DNA from 2 places in the Polaromonas sp. UC242_47 genome. Region 2 is predicted to be linked to the other one. Evidence: predicted binding sites of a transcription regulator. Region 2 holds the regulator's gene; the other holds the start of a gene.
What was found. The regulator sigma-54, encoded in region 2, starts transcription at its own class of promoters, with help from an activator protein. The targets are predictions, from matches to a motif close to TGGCANGNAANCTGCTTT.
Positions count from the first base shown of each region.

Region 1: the regulator sigma-54 is predicted to act here: its motif matches at 3,919-3,936, upstream of ACHMXK_RS01420 (ammonium transporter).

Region 1 covers NZ_JBIOAO010000001.1:287,578-293,409, reverse strand. The annotation lists gene ACHMXK_RS01435 (GMC family oxidoreductase) at 1-930, shown strand, start outside; gene ACHMXK_RS01430 (phosphate/phosphite/phosphonate ABC transporter substrate-binding protein) at 946-1,767, opposite strand; gene ACHMXK_RS01425 (hypothetical protein) at 1,974-2,432, opposite strand; gene ACHMXK_RS01420 (ammonium transporter) at 2,447-3,646, opposite strand; gene ACHMXK_RS01415 (sulfite exporter TauE/SafE family protein) at 4,225-4,983, shown strand; gene mrdA (penicillin-binding protein 2) at 5,026-5,832, opposite strand, start outside.
Region 2 covers NZ_JBIOAO010000003.1:286,168-291,999, reverse strand. The annotation lists gene ACHMXK_RS23055 (class I SAM-dependent RNA methyltransferase) at 1-903, opposite strand, end outside; gene ACHMXK_RS23050 (RNA polymerase factor sigma-54) at 1,036-2,571, opposite strand; gene lptB (LPS export ABC transporter ATP-binding protein) at 2,783-3,550, opposite strand; partial or broken gene lptA (lipopolysaccharide transport periplasmic protein LptA) at 3,561-4,194, opposite strand; gene ACHMXK_RS23035 (thiol:disulfide interchange protein DsbA/DsbL) at 4,430-5,083, opposite strand; gene ACHMXK_RS23030 (SPOR domain-containing protein) at 5,135-5,818, opposite strand.

The DNA.
Region 1 (5,832 bases), on a different contig from region 2:
TGGACCGGCGACGAAAAAGTCAACGCCACGGTGACCCACGAGGCCGGCTTCATCGGCGAAGTGATCCTCAGCGCCGGCAGCATAGGTTCGCCGCAAATCCTGCAGCTCTCGGGCATAGGTCCGGCGGCGCTGCTGCAGCAACACGGCATTGCGGTGATTCAGGACCTGCCCGGCGTGGGCGCCAACCTGCAGGACCACCTGCAGATTCGTTCGGTCTACAAGGTCAGCCAAGCCTCGGCGAAAAACTTCACGCTGAACACCCTGGCCGCATCGCTGTGGGGCAAGGCGAAGATAGGCCTGGAATATGCGTTCAAACAAACCGGCCCCATGAGCATGGCGCCATCGCAACTGGGGGCGTTCACGCGCAGCTCACCCGATCAGCCCTACCCCAACATCGAGTACCACGTGCAGCCGCTGTCGCTGGATGCGTTTGGCCAGCCACTGCACAGCTTCAACGCCTTCACGGCCAGCGTCTGCAACCTCAATCCGACCAGCCGGGGTTCGGTGCAGATCAAGTCCGGCCGCTTTGAAGACGCGCCGGCGATCGCCCCCAACTACCTGAGCACGCCGCAAGACCGGCAGGTCGCCGCCGACTCCCTGCGTGTCACGCGCCGCATCGTCAGCCAGAGCGCGCTGGCCGGCTACCAGCCCGAAGAGTTTCGGCCCGGAGTTCAGTTTCAAACTGACGAGGAACTGGCGCGGCTGGCCGGCGACATTGCCACCACCATCTTCCACCCCGTGGGCACCACCAAAATGGGCCCGGCGCATGACCCGATGGCGGTGGTGGATTCGCACCTGCGGGTGCGGGGGATTGCGGGACTGCGTGTGGTGGATGCCGGCGTGATGCCGCTGATCACCAGCGGCAACACCAACTCACCGACCCTGATGATTGCGGAAAAAGCCGCCGAGTGGATACGCGGCGGGGTTTAGCCTGGCCGCTTCAAACTACACCTTGAGCCACTTCAACAAATCGCGCATGCGTGACTCGGAACTGGTGTCGAATTGCTCGACACCGATGCGTTGCAACACCTCCTTGCCGACCTCGTTGTTGGGCATGGCCAGCAGTTCGGCCTGGATGGCCTTGATCTGCTCGGGCTTGATCCGTTGGTGCGCGACCAGCGGAAAGTAGGGCTGGGCCACACTTTTGTGCAAGATGCGGTTGCCTTCTTTTTCCCATTTTTTGGCGACGCCTGAATACGAGGCTACGCCGCCCACATCCGCAAACTTGTTGCTGAGATAAAAGCCGACGGCGGCCTGCTCACGCACAAACTGCACGTTTTCCTTCTCAATGAGAATGCCCTTGTCCCGGAGCTCGGCTGCACAAAAACGCGACATGTAGGCGATTTTTTCAGGTAGCGCGATGCGTTTGCCCTTGATGTCGTCGAGCGACTTCAAGGTAGAACCCTTGGGCACAATGATCAGGCATTGGCCGTCGGGCTGGGTGCTCGCGATATAGCTGTAGCCATAGTCGCGCATCCCGCGTGCGGGGTAGTCGCTGGGCCTGGCCATCACGAAGTCAAAACGGCCGGTCTGCATGCCGTCTTCCAGTTGCTTGAATTCGCGCGCGAAAACCACACTGACCTTGGCCTTCGCGGCCCGGCCAATAATTTCAGCCAGCCCCTGGTATTTGGTCATCACCTGGGCGTGGTCCAGGCCACCCGACGTGCCTTCGCTGATGCCCAGCACCAGTTGCCGCGCCTGGGCGTGTAGCGGGCCGGCCCAAATACCTGCCAGGGCCAGCGCCAATGTGATCAACGTCCGTTTCATAAGTCCTCTTCCATGATGCAAGGGCGCTATGCTAGCGCCCGCACAGCCCCCGGCCACAAACAATTTGTTACCTATTGCTACAACAGCGAACAACTTATCAGTGACGGCGACAAGGAAGGACTGGGGAATGTTGGGCTTCAGCGCGGGCGTGCGCCTGGAGTACGCAGGTTACGGAATGTACGAACCATGGGAAGGCGCACCCACGGTCAGCGCAGGCCTTTCACATAACGTGGCGCATTGGGATCGCGGCGCTCACGCTTACGCTGGGCTTCGCTGTCGCCAAAAAGGGCACCAAAGCTTGATTCGATAAACCCCGACGCGGGATAAATCTCTTCCTCGGTATTCACAGAACGCGCACTCTGCGCGTCCGCCAGCGGCGGCGCCGATGCGGCGGAGGTACGCGCCTTGACGGCATCCGCCATCACTTGCGCCAGCGGTACCCGGTATTTCGCGTCCGGGACGGCCATGATGTCTTCCAGCCTGTCGGCCCAGACACCCAGATCGACATGTCCGTCCTCGGCCGCTTTCTCACGCGCGAAGCGAACAATTTCGGCGGCGTATGCCGCGTTGCTGGCCAGCCATTCGGTGTCGGTCACACGCCCGGTCTTGCGGCGCAGCAACACGTGCAGATGAGCAGCAATGGCAATTTTTTCGGTGGAGGACATGGCATGCCCTTCCATCAGGTGCCCATGCGCTCGGCATGCTGGGCGATGTCCAGGCCGTCGGACTCCGAGGCTTCGCTGACACGCAGGCTGACAAACAGCGAAGTGAGCCACAACACCAGCGCGGTCATAAGCAGGCTATACAACAGCACGGCCCCAACACCAATGGCCTGAGTCCACACACTGCCCTCCACGCCTGAAATGGTTTTGCTGGCAAACACGCCGGTCAGCAAGGAGCCCACAATGCCGCCCACGCCATGCACGCCAAACACATCCAGGGAGTCATCGGCCTGCAGCAAGCGCTTGAGTCCGGTGGCGCCCCAATAACAGGCCATACCGGCCACCAGACCGATCACCAGCGCCGCGCGGGGCGACACAAAACCCGCTGCCGGCGTGATGGCCACCAGCCCGGCGACCAGGCCGGAACACAGGCCGAGCAAGGTAGGACGGCCACGCACCAGCCACTCGGCGACCATCCACGACAAGGCGCCGGCCGCGGCAGCGATATGTGTGACCACCATCGCCAGGCCGGCACGCCCATCCGCAGCCACCGCAGAACCCGCATTAAACCCAAACCAGCCCACCCACAACAGGCCGGCGCCGGCCATGGTCAAACCGAGGTTGAATGGCGTAAACGCCTCACGGCCATAACCGGTGCGTGGCCCAAGCGCATAAGCACAGACCAACCCGGCCACACCGGCATTGATATGCACCACAGAACCGCCCGCAAAATCCAGCGCACCCAACTGGGCCAGCCAGCCATTGGGCTCCCAGACCCAATGGGCGATCGGGGCATACACCAACAGCGTCCACAGACTGATGAAACACAACATCGCGGAAAAACGCATACGTTCGACAAAAGCGCCGACCACCAGGGCCGCCGTGATGATGGCAAACGTGAGCTGGAACATCGCATACACAGCCTCGGGAATGTTGGGCGCAATATGGCTGACCGCCACCTTCTGCGTGTCCTTGATGTAGTCCAGTCCGGCAAACCAGAGCCGCTCGGTGCCGCCCAGGTAATGGCCCCAAGCGCCGCTGCCGGGCGTGAAGGCCAGGGAATAACCGACAGCAAACCAAAGCAGGCTGACCACTGCACAAATCGCCACCACGCAAGCCATGCTGTTCAGCACATTTTTCTTGCGCACCATGCCGCCATAAAACAGGGCAATGCCCGGCAAGGTCATCAAAAGCACCAAGGCGGTCGAGGTCATCATCCAGGCCGTATCCGCCGCGTTGAGGGTGTCGGCCCCGACCAGGCCGGGCCGGGTCAGGGGAGCAGCCGGCGTTGCAGGCCCGGCCGGTAGCGCGACCGCCGGCGCGGGCACCGTGACAGCGGCCTCATCGGCCACCCCTGGCCCAGCTTGTGGCTGCGCGCCGGCCTGACAGGCGGCAAAACACAGCCAAAGACCCACACCCCATGTGACAACGCGCCTGGTATGCATAGTGATTCCCGTTTTTGTGCGGCAGAACTCAACAAGAACCACAACAGGCATAAGTCATGCCAGCCCGTTCCGACGATGTATTTACCAGAACGAGGGAAAATCCCGATGCACAAACCGGGTGCACAGCCTACATTGGTGGACCTGCAGACGAGCCCCCGGGCTCGCAGAGGGCCGAGGAGACAAACACAAGCAACTAGAACAATATCGGCATCCAACGAGATGTTTTTTTATAAAGCGCCGGCAAGCCCGGCGCTTTTTTTTTTGCCCCTGTATCCCCGGACAGCACCAAGCGCTGCGCGCCCAGCCGGTGCCCATCGGCCCCGAGCCGGGCCGATGCGACAATCGTCCCCATGGAATTGATGATCGTGACGGTTGCCTCGCTGCTGGCGGGTTTTGTGGACGCCATTGTGGGGGGCGGCGGGTTGATTCTGGTGCCGGCCCTGTTCGCGGTTTTCCCCACCACCCATCCAGCCACCCTGTTCGGCGTCAACAAGGGTGCATCAATCTGGGGCACAGCGGTCGCCACCGCCCAGTACGCCCGCCGTGTGGACATGCGCTGGGCTGCCCTGCTGCCGGCAGCGCTAGCGGGCTTTGCCGGCTCGCTGGGCGGGGCCTGGCTGGTGACCGTCATCGATCCGGGCTTTTTGCGCAAGGCCCTGCCATTTATCCTGCTCGCGGTCTTGCTCTACACCCTGGTGAAAAAGGAGCTGGGACGCCACCACACCCCACGTTTCAGCGGCCACGCCGAAACCGCCGCGGCCTGCTGTATCGGCCTGGTGCTGGGCTTTTACGACGGTTTTTTCGGGCCCGGCACCGGTAGTTTTTTTGTCTTCCTGTTTGTGCGCTGGCTGGGTTACGACTTTTTGAATGCCTCGGCTTCGGCCAAACTGCTCAACACGGCCACCAACCTGGCCGCGTTGGCACTGTTCGCCTACAAGGGCCATGTCTGGTGGCATTTTGCGCTGACCATGGCTGTTGCCAATGTCGTGGGTAGCCTGCTGGGCACACGGCTGGCGCTCAAACACGGCGCGGGTTTTGTGCGCATCGTGTTTATCGGTGTGGTCAGCCTGCTGATCCTGAAAACCGGCTTTGATGCGTTTCTGAAATAGCGGGAAACGGAAAAGGCCGCCAGGGACCGTCCGGAACGCGCCTTAGTTGGCGTCCGTGTTGAGCGGCGCTGCCTGCGGCTTGCTGACGGCTGGGTCGCGGACCTGGGCCTTGGCCGGGTTGACGGGTTTCAGCGGGTTTTCCGCCTTGGCCGGCTGAACTGCGCTCGCCGCATCGGCCTTGGTCTGTGCCGTTGCGCCGCCGCTGCCCGCCACCAGTTGCGCCATCATGTCGGCCACCTGGCGCGGCTTGCCTATGGGGGCTGCGCCCAAGCCTTGTTGCACCGCCGCCAGGTCATCCTCGCTGGGGTACTGGCCCATCAGCACGTAATCAAACACCCGCCGAGCCATCGGTGCGGCCGCGCCGACACCCCAGCCGGCGTTTTCCACGATCACCGCCAGCGCGACCCTGGGCTTGTCCGCAGGCGCGAACGCCATATAGACCGCGTGGTCACGCTGGTGCTCTTCCATTCTGGCCTTGTTATATTTTTCTTTCTGGCCCATGCTCACCGCCTGCGCCGTGCCGGTTTTACCGCCGCTGACATAGCCGGCGCCGGCAAACACCCGGGCGGCGGTGCCCCCCTGCGCCACGCCGACCAGCGCCTTGCGCACAATGGCCACGTTCTCGGGCTTGTAGCCCAGATCAACGGGCTGATCGGCGGGCAGCGGATGCAGCTGGCCGGTCACGGTGTCCTGCGTCGCCATCACCAGCCTGGGCTTGTGTTTGATGCCGTTGTTGGCCAGCGCGGCGGTCGCCTGCGCCAGCTGCAGCATGGTGAAGCTGTTGTAGCCCTGACCAATGCCCAGCGAGATGGTTTCCCCGGCGAACCATTTCTGCTGCTCGGGGCGTTT
Region 2 (5,832 bases):
GGGCGGCATACGTTGCAGGGCGTCGCCGCCGCGCAGTTGTATGGCGCTGGCCACACCGGCCCGTTCGGCGTTGCGCTCGGCAAAATCGACCATGCGGAAAGACACATCGCTGCCAAAGATGGGCGCGGTTGGTTCGGTGATGGCGGCTTCGGCCTGGTCCAACAAGCCTTCCCAGACATGGGGCTGGAAAGGCACAAATTTTTCAAACGCAAAACGCCGGCCCATGCCGGCCGCGATGTTGCGGGCGATCTGCGCCGCTTCAATCACGATGGTGCCGGAGCCGCAGCAAGGGTCATAGAGCGGCACGCCTTGTTTGCACAGCCCTTCTTCGCCGCTCCAGCCGCTGGCGGCCAGCATAGCGGCGGCCAGGGTTTCCTTCAACGGGGCGTCGCCCTTGTCTTCGCGCCAGCCGCGCTTGAACAGCGGCTCGCCCGAGGTGTCGATGTAGAGGGTCACGGTATCCACCGTCAGGTGCACGTACACACGCACATCGGGCCAGCGGGTGTCGACATCGGGGCGCACATCGTATTTATCACGGAAGCGGTCGGCGATCGCGTCCTTGATCTTGAGCGCGGCAAAGTTCAGGCTGGTCAGCGGGCTGTGTTGCGCTGTGATCTCGATCTTGAAGGTCTGTTTGGGCGTGAACCAGATTTCCCAGGCCACGGCGGCCGCCGCGTTGTAGAGGTCTTGTTCGCTGCGGTACTGGTTGTGCTGCAGCTCGATCAGCACGCGCTGGCTCAGACGGCTGTGCAGGTTGAGCTGCATCGCGTCGCGCCAGGAGCCGGCCACCTGCACACCGGCGCGCCAGGCCTTGCCCTGGGTGCCGGTGATACGTTTGACCTCGGCGGACAGCAGTTCCTCGACACCCGCGGCGCAAGGTAAAAATAATTGAAGTTGGTTCATATGGGGTGCCTCTAGGGGCTCCGGGGAATGGGGTGATCGGGAAACAGGGCCAAGGGCGCAGGACACCGGCAGGCAGGAGGTGCTGGAGGATGCCGGACCCCGCGCCCGGGCACCGGAGGTACAAAATCCTCTTTACAGCGATTTTCGCAGGTTCGCCGGGGCGATGCGCAAAGCCTCGCGGTACTTGGCCACGGTGCGGCGTGCGCACTCGATACCCTGCTCCTTGAGCATTTCGGAAATCTGGTTGTCGCTCAGTGGTTTGGTCAGGCTCTCGGACGAGACAAACTGCTTGATCAGCGCCCGCACCGCCGTGCTGGAGGCATTGCCGCCGGTTTCGGTGCCCAGCGCCGAGCCGAAGAAATACTTGAGCTCGAAGGTGCCAAACGGCGTGTTCATGTATTTGGCCGTGGTCACACGCGAGATGGTGGACTCGTGCAGGCCCAGCTCGTCGGCGATTTCGCGCAGCACCAGCGGGCGCATGGCGAGTTCGCCGTGGGTGAAGAAGTTTTTCTGCCGCTCGACAATCGCGCTGCTGACCCGCAGGATGGTGTCAAACCGTTGCTGGATGTTTTTGATGAACCAGCGCGCTTCCTGCAGGCGCTGCTGCAGGGCCTGGCCGTTCTGGCCCCGGTTCTGCTTGAGCGCATTGGCATAAATGTCGTGCACGCGCAGGCGCGGCATCACGTCGCTGTTGAGCGAGACCTTGAAGCCGCGGCCGGACTTGACCACGATCACATCGGGCACGATCAGGTTGCGCTCGACATTGACAAAACGCCGGCCCGGCTTGGGGTCCAGCCGGGCGATCAGCGCCATCGCGGCCTTGATCACGGTGTCGGGAAAACCGCACAGCTGCGACAGACGTTTGACGTCGCGTCGGGCCAGCAACTCCATGGGTTGCTGGCACATGGCGATGGCGGCGCGGGTTTCGTCGCAGTTTTTGTGGTCCAGCAACTGCAGGCCCAGGCATTCGGCCAGGTTGCGCGCGCCCACGCCGGCCGGCTCCATGTGTTGCAGCAGCTTCAGGGCCACGGTGAACTCGTGCACCAGTGCGTCGAGTTGTTCCAGGTCATCCCCGGCCAAGCCGGCGGCCAGAGCGGCCAGGCTGTCTTCGAGGTAACCGTCGTCGTTCAGCGACTCGATCAGGAAATGCAGCGCCGCCCGGCCTTCGTCCGACAGGCGCAGGGACAAGGCCTGGCGATGCAAATGGTCTTGCAGCGACTCATGGCTGCGCGCCAGATCGGCGGCATCGACTTCGCTGTCGTCATGGTTGTTTTTGCGCGGCGCGGCGTCGCCGCCCCACTCGTTGTCGTCGGGCGCGATGTCGACACTGCCGTCGCCCTCCCAACTTTCCTCGAGTTTGGCCTCGCTGCTGGGTTCAGCATCATTTTGACCTGTAGCCCCCACCCCGTCTGCACTGACAGCTATGGAATCCGTAGCGGATTCAAATTCACGGGTTTCCTGGCTGACCGGCGTGTCGGCCTGGACCAGGCCAAAATCCTCGCGCGGCGCGGCCTCTTCGGAAACTTCAAGAAACGGGTTTTCGTCGAGCATCTGCTCGACTTCCTGGCTCAGCTCCAGGGTGGAGAGTTGCAACAGGCGAATCGACTGCTGCAACTGGGGCGTCAGCGCCAGATGCTGCGAAACGCGTAATGACAGACCCTGTTTCATGGTGCCCCCACGCTCCCCACTGCGTGTGGTTCACTGCCCCCCGAGGGGGCTGGCCTTGCTTGGGGCGGCCCGGCGCGGCGGCCGGCGTGTGCCCGTGATTTTCTTGCCAGCAGGGGGCTGCGCAGCCGGCTTTGCCGGGCCGCAGGCGCCGCCCCCTGCAGGGGGGAGGGCGCTACACGCAGTGAGCGACAACGGGGGGGAGCCAAAGTGATCACATCTTGAAATGTTCGCCCAGGTAAACCCGGCGCACATCGGCATTGTTCACAATTTCAGAAGGGGTGCCCGTGGCCAGCACATGGCCGTCGCTGATGATGCAGGCATGGTCGCAAATGCCCAGGGTTTCGCGCACGTTGTGGTCGGTAATCAAAACGCCGATGCCGCGCGACTTCAGGAAACCGATGATGCGCTGGATCTCGATCACGGCAATCGGGTCGATACCGGCAAACGGTTCGTCCAGCAGAATAAAACGCGGCTGCGTGGCCAGCGCCCGGGCAATCTCGACACGGCGTCGCTCGCCGCCCGACAGGGCCGGCGCCGGTGAATCACGCAGGTGGTCCACGCGCAAGTCCTGCAGCAAGGCGTCCAGGCGTTCGTTGATGGCCTTGGCGCTCAACGGCTTGCCGGCTTCGTCGGCCTGCAGTTCCAGCACGGCGCGCACATTCTGCTCGACCGTGAGTTTGCGGAAAATCGAGGCTTCCTGCGGCAGATAACTCAGGCCCAGGCGCGAACGCTTGTGGATGGGCATGTGTTCGATGGACTGGCCGTCGATGGTGATCTCGCCCGCATCGGCGCGCACCAGCCCGACGATCATGTAAAACGACGTTGTTTTGCCGGCGCCGTTGGGGCCCAGCAGACCCACAACCTCGCCTTTTTGCACCGCCAGCGAGACATCCCTGACCACCTTGCGGCTGCCGTAGGCCTTTTGCAGGCCGGTGGCCACCAGGCGGCTGATGGGCGCGTTTTCCGGAGACTCGGTCATGGAGGCGGTGTTATTTTTTGTCATTGCCCAGCGTGGTACTGGGCCGCAGCGTTGGCGCTGACCCGGGGGGCGCCGTTGCCGGGGTGCCGGCGGCACCCGCCGCGGGCGTCTGGTTGCGCGGCGCCAGCAGGGCGCGAATCCGGCCCGAGGGGTTGCTGGCCGTGCGGGCTTTCTCGCCGCTGTCGACGGTGAACACGTCGGTCGGGTTGTCGTAAATAATCAGGTTGCCGTGGGTTTTCGTCGGCCAGGGTCGCGCCTATATAGCGGCGCAACACGGCCTGGCGGATGAACTTGACGGTGTCGGCGCGGCTGTCGTATTCGATACGTTCGCCTTCACCTTCAATATATTCGTCGACCAGGTCGCGCTTCTTGCGGTAAAACGCCAGCTTGCCGGGCGCGGCGATCACGATGGCGTTCTGGTAACCCTCGGCGTCCTGGATCACATCGACCTGCGCACCCCGGATGATGATGGTGCCCTTGGTGATCACGACATTGCCGGTGAACACACTGGTTTGTTTGAGGTCGTCATAACGCAAGGCGTCGGCCTCGGCGTTCATGGGCTGGTCGCGATCGGCCTTTTCAGCCGCAACCGGAAAGACCGCCAGGGTGGCGGCCAGCATCAGTACACAGGCGGGGTAGTTCATAAAGGCACGAATCTTGCTGCTTTGGTGGTGTTGCTTCATTGTAGCCATGGCACTCCCCGGAATTGGCAAGGCGCAGAAAAACCCGCCGGATCAGGGCGGGTCGAGAGGCGAAATACCCGGCGGCGGCACCAAGCCGGCCACGTGGAGGTTGCGCCATTTTCCGACGGGCCGCCCCTAGGAAAATGAGCCCCCTCGGGGGGCAGCGCAGCACACGCAGTGGCAAGCGTGGGGGCTTTTAGCCCTTGCGGGCCTGGGTGATCAGGTAATCCGTCACCAAGAGCGCGCGATCCATGGTTTTTGCCAGTTCGCCCGAGGTATAGAAACGCCCGGCCACGCCCAGGGCCGGCACGCCGTCCACCTTGTAGTCGTCTTGCAACTGCGTGGCTTTGCGGGCCTTGGCGGCGATGTCAAACGAGTTGTACATTTCCACAAACTTGGCCTTGTTGATGCCTTGCTTATCGGCCCAGGCGGCGACCAGCTCGGGCGTGTTCAGCATCTGGCGTTCGTTATGAATCGCGAAAAACACCTTTTTGTGGAGTTCCTCGACCTTGTTCATGGCTTCGAGCACGTAGTAAAGGCGCTGCTGCGGCTCAAAGTCGGCGCGGAAGGACACGGGCACACGCCGCACCACCACGTCTTTGGGCGCTTTTTTGACCCAGGCCTCAAACGCCGGCTCAAAGGCATTGCAATGCGGGCAGCTGTACCAGAAAAACTCCACCACCTCGACCTTGCCGGCCGGCGCATTGACCGAGGCGCGTTTGTCGAGCACCAGGTAGTCGTTGCCCGCCTGGGGCGGTTTGCCCTGGGCCTGGGCCGGCGCCGTCAAGGCGCCCAGGGATGCGGCGGCAGCCACGGAAGCGGCGGATATCGAAAATTCACGTCTTTGCATCAATCATTTCTCCATTAGTGCACCAGGTTGGACACCCTGGCGTCAGAAAGTTCAGCGTTGAACCCGAACCAGAGCAGTTTCTATGCCGCTGCCATCCAGGCGCTCCTTGGCTTTGTCGGCATCCTCTTTTTTATCAAAAGGCCCGAGGCGCACGCGAAACACGGTGCGGCCCGACTGTTCGCGCTCGGTCACCTTGGCCTCCAGGCCCATCAGCGAAATTTTGGCGCGCTGCTGTTCGGCGTCTTCAGGCGTGCGGAAAGCCCCGACCTGCACAAAATAGTTGAACGGGTCCGGGCCGGAGGCAGCAGCCGGCGCCGCCAGTTTGGCTTTGGCCAGGTCGCCGATGGGGTCGGCCGACGGCGGCTTCACGGGCTTGACGGTCGGGTCGGCCACGGGTTTCTGCGCGGCCACAGGCGCCTGCGGCGTGACATCGGTCACCGGCCCGCCGGACGTGGCAGCAGCTGCCGGCGCGGACGCCGGTTTGGCCGGGTTTTTGCCGTACAGCGGTGCGTTCGGATTCCAGTTCTGGTTCTTTTTGGCCTCGGCCGCGTCGTGGTCGGGGCTGCGCGACTGGCCTTTGTTCATGAAAGGCACGGGCACCTTGGTGATGTAGACGGCCACGGCCAGTGCCGCGGCCAGGCCGATCAAGGCGCCGATGATCAGGCCCAGAAAGGTGCCGCCGCGTTGTGTGTTCATGCCTGGCCGGCCGGGCCGGTGGGAGGGGGTAGGCGCCATGGTCTCATCATTCC